2 regions of the Lysinibacillus sp. C5.1 genome follow, and region 2 is predicted to be linked to the other one. Evidence: riboswitches for the same ligand, from Rfam matches in the RefSeq annotation. Region 2 holds a riboswitch; the other holds the start of a gene.
What was found. Region 2 has a riboswitch for cyclic di-AMP ahead of I5435_RS01175 (APC family permease). Riboswitches for the same ligand answer to the same signal wherever they lie in the genome.
Positions count from the first base shown of each region.

Region 1 (7,584 bases), 1.8 Mb from region 2:
GCCTCTTCAATCAATTTCATATTCGCATCAGATATACCTAGTAACATGACCGCTTCATTTGGATTATCCACTTGTAATACAGTTAAATGTTCTGACATAATCATTCTCCTTGTGGCCCTTGTATTGGACTTGCAATGTTTTCATTGACTAAAAATAGAACTTTCCCTTCAACTGTACCATTCCCCCACTTCGCCTGTAAAAGGTTTTCTTTCTTAATAACTGTTTTTGCAGGAAGGGATTGCAACATCTTTTCATGAAGTAGTGGCATTAACAACGTGTCTATTTTAGATTCATCTAATGTAATTTCCATCGTTTTTGTTTGCTGTTCCTCCACAATGGAAACATAAGGATCTAACCAACTTGGTAAGTCTTTCTTTTGTACATAATCAACCGCTTCTTTATGAATACCTTTCACGACTACACGCCATTGCTTTTGTTGCAAAGATTGGAGCGTTAGCTTCGTTGGTATTTTAAATGTGCATTCAAGCCAATAGTCAGCAAATACCTCTCCCTTTGCCCCAACAAAAACATGATCATCCCCACTTTCAATGACACCACTAACTAGAACGTCCCCATCATACGCTGTATCATTTACAGAAATTTTCCGCTCACCATGTTGAATATTAAAGTGTGTAATAACACCACTTTTTGTAGCGACTAAATGCGTGGCAAGTTTTTCTGTTGTCAGCTCCGTTTTCTTAGGCGATTCCTGTGGTCTTAAAATAACTCGACCACCGTGTTTTTCAATATGCACCCATGCTAAATCTCGATGCTTTTCTAACAGACTTTGCCGAATTACTGCATCTGACGGTAACACTTTTTTCGTCATAGGTGTTTCTAGCCTAAAAGTTTCTTGAAACGTTCGCTCTATTTGTTGTTGCAATTCTGGTGTAGCCGCTTCAATATCGACGCGCCAAACTACTTGCGCACATAGTAAAGGGATTAAAATCATAATAAACAAACCAAGCAATGTCCAAAGTTGAGCTCGAAAAACATGTTGTTCATCTGCATAATGAACAGTCATTTTAAGCCGATAGCGACTGCGTGTACGGCGAATTTTAGACAAGTACCCCATATGCGTTTCAAATGTCACTTCTTGCTCCCGAAAGACGACACGCTTTAATGGTATGTGTTGCGCATGCAATGCTTGAATAAAAGGATGAACATTTTCATGACGCTTTATACGTATGATAATCGGTCGATTATTCCACATGATTGCTCACACCCAAATCTTTAGTCATTTTCACATGTAATTCTTGCAAATCCTCTACTGAAAGATGAAGCATTTCTTCTTTAATTGCATTTATAGCAACGGATTTTCCACGCACAATAATATGATAATCTGCATAAATAAACGAGCACGATGTAGCGTCCGCATGTAAAAAGCGATATGGACCGATAATTTTTAATGTTTCATACTGTGTTAATTCAAGTAGTGGCGTTAATTGAAATAATTTTTTCATAAAAAATGCCTCCTTCTTCGGCAATATATGCGCCAAAAAAGGAGGACATGCTAGTTATTTTCGTTTTGCTTTTGGCGGACCTAAAATTTCAGCCATTACCACTGCTTGCACAATTGCCTTTTGAGAATTTGGTAGTTGAAATCCATTATTGGATGCTGCAACTGTTCTTTCTTTTTTCCCTGCAGCTAAACGACCAAGGCTAGGTCGTTCAATTTTACGACTAGAAGGTTCAGTCGGCGTTAACGGTGGTGCTACATAGCTAGGAATGTGTTCCTTCACACTTTCCTCTCTTGGTTCCACTCGTTTTTCCGGCATGTCTGTCGTCATTTCCGCTTTCATTTCCCCTAAAAACTCTCGTGCAAAATCCTCGAAGCTCTGCCTTTTAGTCGTTGGCTGATGTTGCATCGGCTCATCTACTTCCTTATAAGCGGAAGGTTGCGCCGATTTATTGAAAGGGGGCATTGGCTTTTGTTCTTTTGGGTTTTTTAATTTTCCGAAAAGCGAGCTGACTATGGCAATAATTGCAAATAAAATGAGTTGTTCCATTTGTTAGCACTCGCTCCTTTCCGTATGTTATACGTTCGGTTCATTTGGTTCTGATTTATCTAGGCTTACTTTAGAAATAGAATCACGCATAGCTGTATCCGCTTGAATGTTACGATAATTCATGTAATCCATAATACCAAGATTACCAGAGCGTAAAGCTTCTGCCATCGCTTGCGGAACTTCTGCTTCTGCCTCCACTACTTTCGCTTTCATTTCTTGAACGCGGGCAATCATTTCTTGCTCATTTGCTACCGCCATCGCTCGGCGTTCTTCAGCTTTCGCTTGGGCGATGTTTTTATCCGCCTGCGCTTGTTCAATCTGTAATTCCGCACCGATATTTTTACCGATATCAACATCCGCAATATCAATCGATAAGATTTCAAATGCTGTTCCCGAGTCTAAGCCTTTAGATAACACGGTTTGCGAAATCATATCCGGATTTTCAAGGACTGTTGTATGGCTTGTTGCACTACCGATTGTAGAAACGATCCCTTCACCTACACGGGCAATAACTGTTTCTTCCCCTGCACCACCGACTAAACGTTCGATGTTAGCACGCACAGTAATACGTGCTTTCGCTTTTACTTCAATCCCGTTCATTGCAACACCTGCAATAAATGGTGTTTCAATTACTTTTGGGTTAACCGACATTTGTACCGCTTCTAATACATCACGACCCGCAAGATCAATCGCAGCACAACGTTCAAATGTTAGTTCAATATTCGCACGGTGAGCAGCAATTAGTGCATTTACGACACGATCTACATTACCACCTGCTAAATAGTGACTTTCTAACTGATTAATAGTTACTGGTAAGCCAGCTTTATGGGCTTTAATTAACGGATTGACGATACGCGATGGAATGACACGACGTAAGCGCATTCCGATTAATGTGAAAATACTAACGCGGACACCTGCTGCAAGAGCTGAAATCCACAGCGCCACTGGTACAAAAGTAAAGAATACAGCGACTACAATAAATAATAAGACTAGCCCGACAATTGGACCCATTAGAGCTAAATCAAATCCCATGTTGTTATTCCTCCATCTCTTTTTCTGTTTGTCTCACGACAATGCGTGAGCCTTCAACTTTAATTACTTCTACATTTTTGCCTACATCAACGTAGCCACCTTCTGATACTACATCAATACGCTCATTAACAAAACGAATTGTACCTGCAGGACGAAGCGGTGTAATTGTTACCCCCACTTTTCCTAACAACTCTGTGCGATTAACGTTAGACACATAGCCTTCTTCCGTCGTTGTTGCATCCATCAACACTAACTTGTTTAAAACATGCATTTTTTTACCGAAAAATTTCATCAGGACCACCATTCCTATTATGGCTACTACAAGTGCAATAACGATCGCTATAATCATTTGTGTTATATTCGCACCTGCTAGCAGCAAGCTAAGTATTATAAGCACACCACCTAAAATACCAACAATGCCTCCGGGGACAAAAAATTCTGCGATAACGAGGGCTAGCCCTGCGATGAAAAGTAACAATGTTTCATATCCTGCAAAGCCTGCCACCATATGACCGAAGAAAAATAATCCGAGAGCTGACAACCCCATTATACCCGGAACGCCAAATCCAGGCGAATAGAGCTCCATAACAAGCCCTAAACTAGCAACGGACAACAAAATAGGTATAATTAGCGGGTTCGTAATAAAACGAGCAATTTTTTCAGCGAATGTTGGCTCAATCGGTACAATATCACTACCTTTTAGCCCCGTTACCGCCAAAAGCTCTTGAAAGTTAGCAACCGTTCCTTCAGAATAGCCGACCTTTTTTGCTTCTGCAGCAGATAATGTCAATAAATTATCTCCCCCAGCACGATATTCTGGCAAATTAATCTTTGGATCAGCCATTGCTAATGCATATTTCGGGTCACGTTCAGATGTTTCGGCTGCTGCCTGCATTTGTGCTAACCACGCACTATGCGCCTTATTGTCCGCTGCATTCCCCACTGAATCGATGACAGCCGCTGCGCCAATTGTTCCATTTGGTACCATATATATTTCATCTGCATGTAAGGCTAAAAAAGCACCAGCGGAATGCGCATCTTTGTTAATAAAAGCAATTGTACGAATTTCTGTGGCATCCATAAGCATGGCGATGTCACTAGCTGCATTGACGAATCCACCCGGCGTATGTATCTCCAGTACAATCGCTTCTGCATAATTTTCTTCTGCCTCTTTAAAAGCTCGTTCCAAAAATGCGTGAAGTCCACGTTCTACTTCATCATGAATCGGTACGTGGTAAACCTTGCTACTCGCGAAAGCTGTAGTCAATGGAAACGCTACCAAAACTGTCATCCAAATGATGATGATATAGCTTAGTATTCTCCTTTTTTGTCGCATCTTTTTCCCTCCCTTCTAACATGCTTCTCTACTGTATATACGAGAGACTTTGTAATAAGTTTCACAAAATATTGTTTATTTTTATTATACAGTGAAATTTTAATGAAAGGTTGTTTTTTATCTTCGGTTGGATGGATTTAATAGTTGTGTTGATAATGGATATGAAAAAACCGAATGAAATCTTGAGTGACTTCATTCGGCCTTTTTTTCGAATATGTACCGCAAAATGGAGCATCATGCAAAATACCCAGAATTAATCGCTAGTGCAATTAATTCCAGGTATATCATTGTCTGCTCAGTGAATCATACAATTGCGTGTTTTGAACGTAGGGATTTTTAATGGGAAATTAAATTACCACTTACGTTTACGTGCAGCTTCTGATTTCTTTTTACGTTTTACGCTAGGTTTTTCGTAGAACTCGCGCTTTCTAACTTCTTGAATTGTACCACTTTTTGATACAGTACGTTTGAAGCGGCGAAGAGCATCTTCAAGCGATTCGTTTTTGCGAACGACAGTTTTTGACATCTCTCTTTCCCTCCCTCCGAACACACGTCAATACACAATCGAATTAGGCTAATAACTAACTGTTGTGTACTAAAAAATTATACCGTATTGTCTTTTAACGGTCAATAGAAAGTATTCGAAATAGTTCAGAGAATTTTTTACACCCACTTTGTCCGAATTTTATAGCGCTTTAACGTGAACAATAAGGTGAAGAAATTTTATTTTAAATAAGGGCTTTACAAAAAATATTAGTTGGGCGTAAAATAATCCCATTCAATTTCATAACAGCCAAATCTCAAATTTTTTGTGAGTACGGAGGACCCAATATTTTGGGGTTAATTCTGCATATGTAGAAGGGATGAGTTCTCTTTCGCCATCCTACCCGTCAGCTAACTTCGTCGGCTAAAGCGAAGGAGGTCATAAAGACCACCATTCATTAGTTTTTTTGTGATGCCCAATCCAACATTCTAACCATGAGGGTCTTTTTCTTATGCCCAAATATGGATATGAAAGGCTCACATGTTTTGTAAACAGTTAGGAGACATCGATGAAAAAATTGATACATTATTTAAGTCCACCAAAAATTCTTGTACTTGGTTTTGCCATTATTATTTTTATTGGGGCATGTTTGCTCACTTTGCCGATTGCTACAGAGGATGGAAATGGCCTACCTTTTTTAAATGCCTTGTTTACTGCTACTTCCGCCACATGTGTAACAGGTTTAATTGTAGTTGATACAGGAGACACCTTTACAATGTTTGGTGAAATCGTTATTCTGGCTCTTATTCAAATCGGGGGCTTAGGATTTATGACTTTTGCAACATTATTATTTTTGTTGTTAGGGAAAAAAATCTCTTTAAAAGAAAGGCTATTGTTAAAAGAAGCCTTTAATAATATTTCGATGGCTGGTCTTGTGAAATTGGTGAAAAGAATTTTGTTATTTACAGCACTTATTGAACTAATTGGAGGGCTTATCTTATCGATTCGATTTTCATTTGATATGCCGATTGGCAAAGCCATTTACTTTGGTTTTTTCCACTCGATCTCGAACTTTAATAATGCTGGCTTTGACTTAATGGGAGGGTTTCAAGGTTTAACAGCGTATGTAGCTGATCCATTTGTTGTGTTAACCATTTGTGCGCTGATTACAATTGGTGGTTTAGGGTTTATCGTCATGAATGAGTTATATGAATATCGTGAAACAAAGCGTCTTTCGGTCCATTCTAAAATTGTATTATCAGCCACAGTTATTTTAACAGTGGGTTCTACCCTTTTAATATTTTTATTTGAATATAGCAATAGTAAAACAATTGGTGATTTAACGGGAATGGGTAAAATTTTAGGCTCTTTCTATCAGGCTGTTACACCAAGGACTGCTGGATCGAATACTTTACCTATCGGAGATTTGACTCACTCTACATTGTTTTTAACTATTTTATTGATGTTTATCGGAGCAGGGTCTGGTTCTACCGCTGGTGGGATTAAAATAACAACGTTTGCCGTTTTAGCTGCTACGCTTTGGGCGCAAATTAGAGGGAAGGAAGATGTTGTTTTATTTCGTCGTAGAATTGTGATTGAAACCATTTTAAAGGCATTAACCGTGGCAATGTGCGGGATGGTCATTGTGGTGTTTGTCACCATCTTTCTTAGCATTACCGAACAAAAACATAGTTTTATGATGTATTTGTTTGAGGCTACATCTGCCTTTGGTACTGTTGGACTTTCCATGGGGCTAACTCCTGAATTGACGCCTGCTGGTCGTATACTCATTATTTTAACAATGTTTGCTGGTAGACTTGGTCCTCTAACGATTGCTTTTGCTATTACAAAACGACGAAAGCCAGAAGCTTTCCATCATCCAAAAGGAAATATAATGATCGGTTAATTAAATTCAAGAGGAGCTAACGACTATGACCATCAATCAATATGCCATCATCGGCTTAGGTAGATTCGGAGTAAGTGTTGCTAGAAGATTACATGAAGCTGGCCAACAGGTGCTTGGAATCGATATTAACGAGGAGCGGGTTGAAGATGCCGAGCTTTATGTAACACATGCAGTCGTTGCGGATACGACTGAAGAGAAGGCGCTAACCTCCATCGGAATAGGAAATTTCGACTGTGTCATTGTTGCTATAGGTAACGATATGCAATCCAGTATTTTAACTGTTTCATTGCTAAAAGAACTTGGCATAAAAAAAATTATTGCTAAAGCGCTTGGGAAAAGACATGGGCAAGTATTAGATAAAGTAGGCGCAGATTGGATTATTTATCCTGAACGCGATATGGGTGAGCGAGTAGCAAATCAGTTGCTCTCCCCTAATATGTTAAATTATATTGAGTTATCGAAAGACTATAGTATAGAAGAAATAATGATTCCTCCCAAAATGGCTAATAAAAATTTACGCGATTTAGATCTACGTGCTAAATACAATGTCAGTGTTATTGCCATTGTAAGAGGAGTAGATATCATTATCTCTCCATCTCCAGAACAATTAATTGAACAAGAAGATATTTTAGTCATGATTGGTCATCGTAAAGATATTGCGCAATTTTCCAATATTGAATAGGCTAATTAGCAAAATGAGAAAAAGTGTTAGATTGACTACCAATAATCTAACACTTTATTGCTTTACCGTTGATTTTCACTACGGTGTTGTTATCCACAAGCGTTTGCCTTATCAGCTAAGTTTTATCTCATCTAC
Region 1 covers NZ_CP066226.1:3,081,466-3,089,049, forward strand. The annotation lists gene I5435_RS15025 (PhoH family protein) at 1-98, opposite strand, end outside; gene I5435_RS15030 (sporulation protein YqfD) at 101-1,213, opposite strand; gene I5435_RS15035 (hypothetical protein) at 1,203-1,463, opposite strand; gene I5435_RS15040 (hypothetical protein) at 1,518-2,009, opposite strand; gene floA (flotillin-like protein FloA) at 2,037-3,020, opposite strand; gene I5435_RS15050 (NfeD family protein) at 3,046-4,377, opposite strand; gene rpsU (30S ribosomal protein S21) at 4,730-4,903, opposite strand; cyclic di-AMP (ydaO/yuaA leader) riboswitch at 5,159-5,301, shown strand; gene I5435_RS15060 (TrkH family potassium uptake protein) at 5,430-6,767, shown strand; gene I5435_RS15065 (potassium channel family protein) at 6,793-7,449, shown strand.
Region 1: another riboswitch for cyclic di-AMP. It lies ahead of I5435_RS15060 (TrkH family potassium uptake protein); the one in region 2 lies ahead of I5435_RS01175 (APC family permease).

Region 2 (7,584 bases):
GCCGTTTTATTGACAAGACAAGGTAAATTTAACAGAAGTTTGACGCTTGTTTCATTTCCCTTGTCTTGTTTCTTTTCTCATCAAACAATGCCTCCTTTTATCAGGAAGTGGCATTGTTTGATTTAAATTTCCCCATGCATTGGGTCATTTTTACGCTTTGGCCCAATCATGTTAAATAAAATGTTTAAGATAATCGCTGTAACCGAACCACAGACGATACCATTTGACGTAAGAACCGATACGTATGATGGCAGTTCCTTGAAAATATCTGGAACAACCGATACACCTACACCAAGGCCAACTGCAATCGCAGCAATCATGGCGTTTTCTGCTGACTCATTCATAACAGGTACTAGCATGCCCATACCTTGTGTAATTACCATACCGAACATCGCCAACATTGCCGCACCAAGTACTGGTGTTGGAATAATTGTTGTGAGTGCTGCAATTTTTGGTAGGAAACCAAGTGCTACTAGTAAACCACCTGTGATGTAGATGACTTTGCGATTTTTCACGCCAGACATACGCGTAAGCCCTACGTTTTGTGAGAATGTAGTATATGGGAAGGCATTGAAAATACCACCAATAACAGAAGCAAGACCTTCTGAACGATACCCACGTGCTAAATCTTTTGAATCTAGTTTTTTATTGCAAATATCGCTCAGTGCAAAATAGACACCGGAAGATTCTACTAATGAAACCATTGCTACAAGCGTCATTGTTAAAATCGCTGTGGCATCAAATGTTGGCATTCCGAAATAGAACGGCTGAACCATATGGAATACGCCTGCATCTGACACAGGACTGAAATCCACTTTGCCCATAAATGCGCCGAGCACTGTACCAACAACTAAGCCAATTAAAATTGAAATCGCACGCACAAAGCCTGTAGTAAAACGGTAAACGACTAAAATAATTACTAATGTAATAAATGCTAAAGCAACATTAGAACCCGATGCAAAGTCTTCTGCACCTTGTCCACCCGCCATATTGTTAAGTGCAACTGGTAATAAAGAGATACCAATAATGGACACAACAGAACCTGTTACAACTGGCGGGAAGAATTTTACAAGCTTACCGAAAAAGCCTGCAATGACCATAACGATTAAACCTGATGCAATAATGGAGCCATAAATGTCTGTAATACCTTGTTCAGGGTTTGTCCCAATTGCAATAATTGGACTTACTGCTGTAAAGGTACATCCTAGAACTACTGGTAAACCAATACCGATAAATTTACCTGAATACACTTGAAGTAATGTTGCGATCCCACACATCATAATGTCAATCGCTACTAAATAAGTCATTTGCTTTGAATCAAAACCTAAAGCGCCACCAATAATAAGCGGAACTAAAATCGCACCTGCATACATCGCAAGTAAATGTTGAATAGCTAGCGTCGTTGACTTAAAGGCATTCATTACGCGCGATCCTCCGTTGCAAATGTTACTTTGCCGTCTTCTAAAGAATCCACAATTGCTAATGATTCAACGCGAACACCTTGCTCACGTAATAATTTACCACCGTCTTGGAAGCCTTTTTCAATCACGATGCCGACACCGACAACATGAGCCCCTGCTTGCGCTGCAATATCTAGTAAGCCTTTTACCGCTTCACCATTTGCTAAGAAATCGTCAACAATTAAAACATTGTCATCTTCACTTAAAAAATTACAAGATACTGAAATATCATTCGTTTCGTTTTTTGTGAAAGAATGTACTTTTGACGAATAGAGATTGTCTGATAATGTTAAAGATTTACGTTTACGGGCAAATACTACCGGTGCACCGATTTCAAGACCTAACATTACAGAAGGTGCAATTCCTGAAGATTCAATTGTTAGCACTTTTGTAATAATTTCATCAGAGAAGCGATTTGCAAACTCGTGCCCAATTTCTTTCATAAGCTGTGGATCGATTTGATGATTTAAAAAAGAATCAACTTTTAATACAGACGAAGATAAAACTTTACCTTCCTGCATAATTTTGTCATGTAATAACTTCATTGCTGCTTTTCCTTCTTTCATAAAATAATAAAAACGCTGAATACTTTGATTCCATTCATCTACGAGTGGAGCAAGGCATTCAGCGCAAAAACGTCGAAACTAATAGAAAACATCATCGCTAGTATGAGTTTTTCTAAAGCAATGCTACCCATAGTCGATTCATTTACGGTAAATCGGTAGAAACTTACGAGCCATATTCTCGCTATTATATGAGTGAAACAGTATTAAGCTGGTTGAACTTTCTTATTATAAATATCCATTTTTATAATTTCAATATGAATATGCATAATAAGCAGATGCATATCTTCTTTCGGCAGATGCTTATATCTACCACTGAAAAAAGTTTAAATTTTCGGAATTTAATGGTATTTACACATTATTTCATGGTAAACGTTCGTGTTTTGCAATCAATGCTCTGATTATATCAGACTATTTTCGACCTTGCTAGTCATTATTTAGATAAATGGAAAGGTACTGTCATAATGACGACATTTTTGTGAAATAACAGCGATGTACGAATTAATAGACTCGATTGATTGTGTAGCATATGATGCCAACCTTTCTTCGGTAAAAACTGTGGAATGACCACAGTTACTTGATAGCCCGTTTTCGCATATTGGTGTTCTACCTTATCAATAAATTTTTTTAAAGGTTGCGTAATGCTTCGATATGGCGAATAGTACGTAACGAGACGTATATCGGGTTGCCATGCCTTCCACTTCTCTTCAAAAGCTTTGGCATCAGCCTGATCAAATGCTACATAAAAGGCTATAATTTTTTCTACATTCAATGATTGCACATAATGCAGTGAATTTTCTACCACTTTCGTAATCCCCGCTACCGGTACAATAAAAACATTTCCATCTACTATCGGCAATGCTTCTCCATTTAGTCGTAGTTGCTCTCCGACTGCATTGTAATGTTGCTTAATGCGATGGAACATCCAAATAATCATTGGTAAAAAGATAAATACTGGCCATACTTGAGGTAATTTTGTAACAAAGAACATCATCGCCACTACAAAGGAAATGGCTGCACCTATTGTATTTATAACGAATTTCATCACCCAACCATTTGGCTTTTCACGCCACCATTTTCGCATCATTCCAGTCTGCGCTAATGTAAATGGTATAAAGACACCTACTGCATAAAGAGGAATTAAATGCTCTGTAGCACCATCGAACAACACAATAAGGACAATCGCTGCTAATCCGAGCATCATAATCCCGTTAGAATAGCCAAGGCGATCTCCACGAATTTGAAAAATTCTTGGTATAAAGCCGTCTCTTGATAAATTGACTGCGAGTAAAGGGAAGGCTGAATAACCCGTATTGGCAGCAAGCACTAAAATCATAGCTGTCGTACCTTGCACGATATAATAAAATACATTGCGTCCAACACTCGCTTCGGCAATTTGTGAGACAACCGTTGCCTGAGCGTTCGGTACAACTCCGTAGAAATAGGCTAAGCCCACAATACCAATAAACAGCACGGCTAATATACTCCCCATTGCTAATAGCGTTTTCGCTGCATTATTTGGTGCAGGGCTTTTAAAATTCGGGATAGCATTGGATATCGCTTCTACGCCCGTCAATGCCGAGCTTCCTGAAGCAAAAGCCTTTAATAATAAAAACAAACTAATGCCCGCAACTGGCGTCCCGATTTTTGGATGCAACTCAGCAGGAACTTGCCCCGTTGCGACGTTATAGATACCTATTCCAATAAGCATTAACATCACAACAACGAACAAATATACGGGATACGCTAAAACGGATGCTGATTCTGTAACACCACGTAAATTTAATAGTGTTAGGCAAATAACAAAAAACACTGCAATCGGTACATTATAAGCATGTAAACTTGGGAATGCTGAGGTAATAGCATCTGTCCCCGCAGAAACACTTACTGCAACCGTTAAAATATAATCAACGAGTAATGACCCACCCGCTACAAGACCTGCATTAACGCCTAAGTTTTCGCGGGACACTACATATGCTCCACCACCATGTGGATAGGCGAAAATAACTTGTCGATAGGATAACGTGAGTGCCACAAGTAGCACCACTACACCTGCTGCAATCGGTAACGAATACCAAAAGGCAACCGTACTTACTGTCATGAGCACAAGTAAAATTTGCTCTGGTCCGTATGCTACTGATGACAATGCATCAGATGATAATATAGCCAATGCCTTTGTTTTACTAAGCTTTTGTTCCCCTAATGCATCGGATCTCAATGGTTTACCGATAACATAACGTTTGAATGAGGATTTCATTTTTAACACCTTCTAGATTTTTAGAGTGTGTTTCGCCTTTCTAAATCAATTACACCTTTGCATAATCGCTCTTTCTAGCTACTGGGGCTTTGGGTGCCAAATGACAACAAAAAACGTCTACAAGTCATCACTAAATACGACTTGTAGACGTTGTAACGTCTGACAAGCTCCAACTTTTCTGCTCTTAACGCTTACGAGGTTAGCTGTCGGATTCGGGCCTGAGTAGCCCTACTCTTGTAAAGAGATTCACCCCAAGAATTGTAGAGACAATCCATCAAAATTGGGTCCCCCGCGTTTAGTTGCTTCAGCGATTTAGAAATTTGAAACTTTTATAATGATGTCATATTACGCCTGTATTAATAAAAAGTAAAGAACAGATTATACGGTTTTCGTAAATTTTTTCCTTATATGTAGAAGCCCATTACTGGTATACGTTTCGGATTATTTTTGCTGATTTCCATGGTTTTATCCGCGATTTAACTCATTTCAGCAGTGATTTCCCTTTGTTTTTTGGCAATGCTAAAAAAATTGAGCAAACTTCTTCACATTTTTCAGTTCTAGCTATAGAATAGTAGTATCATTATTTTCCTATAGGAAACTTTATTTCACTTACGATACTTTTTGAAACGAGGGAACAACATGGCCTATAAACCGATTAATAAGTCGGCAGCCGAAGCTGTTTTAGATGGCGACATAAAAGGCTGGCAACGGATTTTACCCTTTCTAGGTCCGGCATTTATTGCAGCGGTTGCCTATATAGATCCCGGCAACTTTGCCACAAATATTACGGCTGGCTCACAGTACGGTTATTTACTTCTTTGGGTTATTGCCTTTTCCAACTTAATGGCTGTACTAATTCAATCTTTATCAGCAAAACTTGGCATTGCAACAGGAAAGAATTTGCCGGAAATAGCAAGAGAGAACTTTTCTAAAAAAACTTCAATATTTTTATGGATACAGGCTGAACTTGTAATTATCGCAACTGATCTTGCAGAGTTTATCGGTGCTGCCCTCGGTCTATATTTATTATTTAACATCCCAATGCTACCAGCGGCACTAATTACGGCAGTCGGCTCATTCGCCATTTTAGAGCTACAACGCAGAGGTTTTAGAGCCTTCGAAGCTGGTATTTCTGGTATGGTGCTAATTGTAGTGCTCGCATTTGCGTTCCAGACATTTTTAGCCCAACCAAATTGGGGTGAAGTGACACTCGGAATGCTGACACCACATTTCGATGGAGTCGATTCCCTATTACTTGCAACAGGTATTTTAGGAGCTACTGTTATGCCGCATGCAATCTATTTACATTCTTCTTTAACACAAAATCGCGTTATTGGTCGTAATGATAATGAAAAACGACGTATTTTCCGTTTCGAGTTTATTGATATTGTAATTGCAATGATTATTGCCGGCGCGATTAATATGAGCATGCTGATTATTGCAGCAGCGGTGTTCCATACGCAAGGATTAGTAGTTGAGGATTTAGACATTGCCTATAACGGATTACGAGATGCACTTGGCCCTATGGCAGCCGTTTCTTTCGGCCTTGGTCTTCTTATTGCAGGACTTGCAAGTTCTTCAGTCGGTACACTAGCAGGAGATGTTGTCATGCAAGGCTTTATCCAGCGTAGAATTCCTCTCTATTTGCGCAGAGCCATTACAATGATTCCACCATTGGTCATTATTGCATCTGGCGTCAATGCAACCTATGCGCTTGTATTAAGCCAAGTCATCCTGTCATTCGGTATTGCCTTTGCGCTTATCCCGCTTGTGATGTTCACAAGTAAAAAGGACATTATGGGTAGCCTCGTCAATCACCGTATCACAACAATTCTTGGCTGGTGTGTCGTTGTCATCGTCGTAGCGTTAAATATTTACCTATTATGGGAAACGCTATTTGCTTAATAAAATAAAGATGAAATAATAGAAAAAGTGTTAAAGCGACTGCGTCACTTTAACACTTTTTGCTATGACAATTAGCTGTTACTGCGAGGTTCATTGTCAAATAGATGTGTACAACAAAAATAAAAACTGCCCTAACATTTAGGACAGTTCTCATTATTATTTTTCCACTTTTAAATCGCATTTTTGTAGTGGAATCATTTTTGTTTTATGTTTTATTTTATAGCCTAGCCACAGTATAACAAAGAGTGGGATACCAATATATGAAACAAGCACGCCATACCAGTCAATTGAATCACCCGTGAATGCTGTATAGTTTTGGCCAATGACAACAATCATACATACGGTGAAAGCAAAGAGCGGACCAAATGGATATAGCTTTGCCTTGTATGGTAGTAATTTCGGATCCAGCCCTTGTGCTTCAAACGCTCGACGGAAGCGATAATGGCTAAAGGCAATACCAAGCCATGCAATGAAGCCTGACATCCCAGAAGCGTTTAGAAGCCACATATAGACAACGCCATCACCAAAAAATGATGCTAAAAATGCTAGACAGCCTACTGCCAATGTAAGCAGTAATGCATAAATTGGAATGCCACGACGGCTTAATTTTGTGAAAATTTTAGGTGCATGTCCATCTACCGCTAATTGCCATAACATGCGGGATGATGCATATAAACCAGAGTTACCTGCAGACAACATTGCAGTTAAAATAATTGCATTCATTAATGAGGCAGCAAAAGCAATGCCTAAGCGATCGAATACTAATGTAAATGGAGATACCGCAATATCTTCAGATAATAAACGCGAATCCGTAAATGGAATCAACATCCCAATCGCCGCAATAGCTAAAATATAAAATAAAATAATACGCCAGAAGACAGATTTTACAGCCTTTGGAATATTCTTTCCAGGGTCATCCGTTTCTCCAGCAGTGATACCTAATAATTCTGTTCCTTGGAACGAGAAACCAGCTGCTAAAAATATACCGAATGTTGCAAGGAAGCCACCATGGAATGGACCATCACTTATAAAGAAATTCGTGAAACCAACCGGTGCTTGCCCTCCTAAAATCCCAAAAATCATCAATAGGCTGACGATAATAAAAACAATAACAGTCGCCACTTTTATCATGGCAAACCAATATTCACTTTCACCATAGCTTCTAACAGATAGTAAATTGAATGTTAGTACAATCACAATAAATACTACTGTCCATAGTGCAGAGGAGCTATCAGGAAACCAATATTTCATAATTAGCGAAACAGCTGCAATTTCTGCTGCAATTGTGATCGCCCAGTTATACCAGTAGTTCCAACCAAGGGCAAAGCCAAGTGCAGGATCTACGAATTTTGTTGCATACGTACTAAATGAACCCGATGACGGCATATAGGCTGCCATT
Region 2 covers NZ_CP066226.1:240,002-247,585, reverse strand. The annotation lists gene I5435_RS01185 (nucleobase:cation symporter-2 family protein) at 123-1,421, opposite strand; gene I5435_RS01180 (xanthine phosphoribosyltransferase) at 1,421-2,005, opposite strand; purine riboswitch at 2,137-2,238, opposite strand; gene I5435_RS01175 (APC family permease) at 2,457-4,280, opposite strand; cyclic di-AMP (ydaO/yuaA leader) riboswitch at 4,455-4,600, opposite strand; gene I5435_RS01170 (Nramp family divalent metal transporter) at 4,920-6,185, shown strand; gene I5435_RS01165 (amino acid permease) at 6,342-7,584, opposite strand, start outside.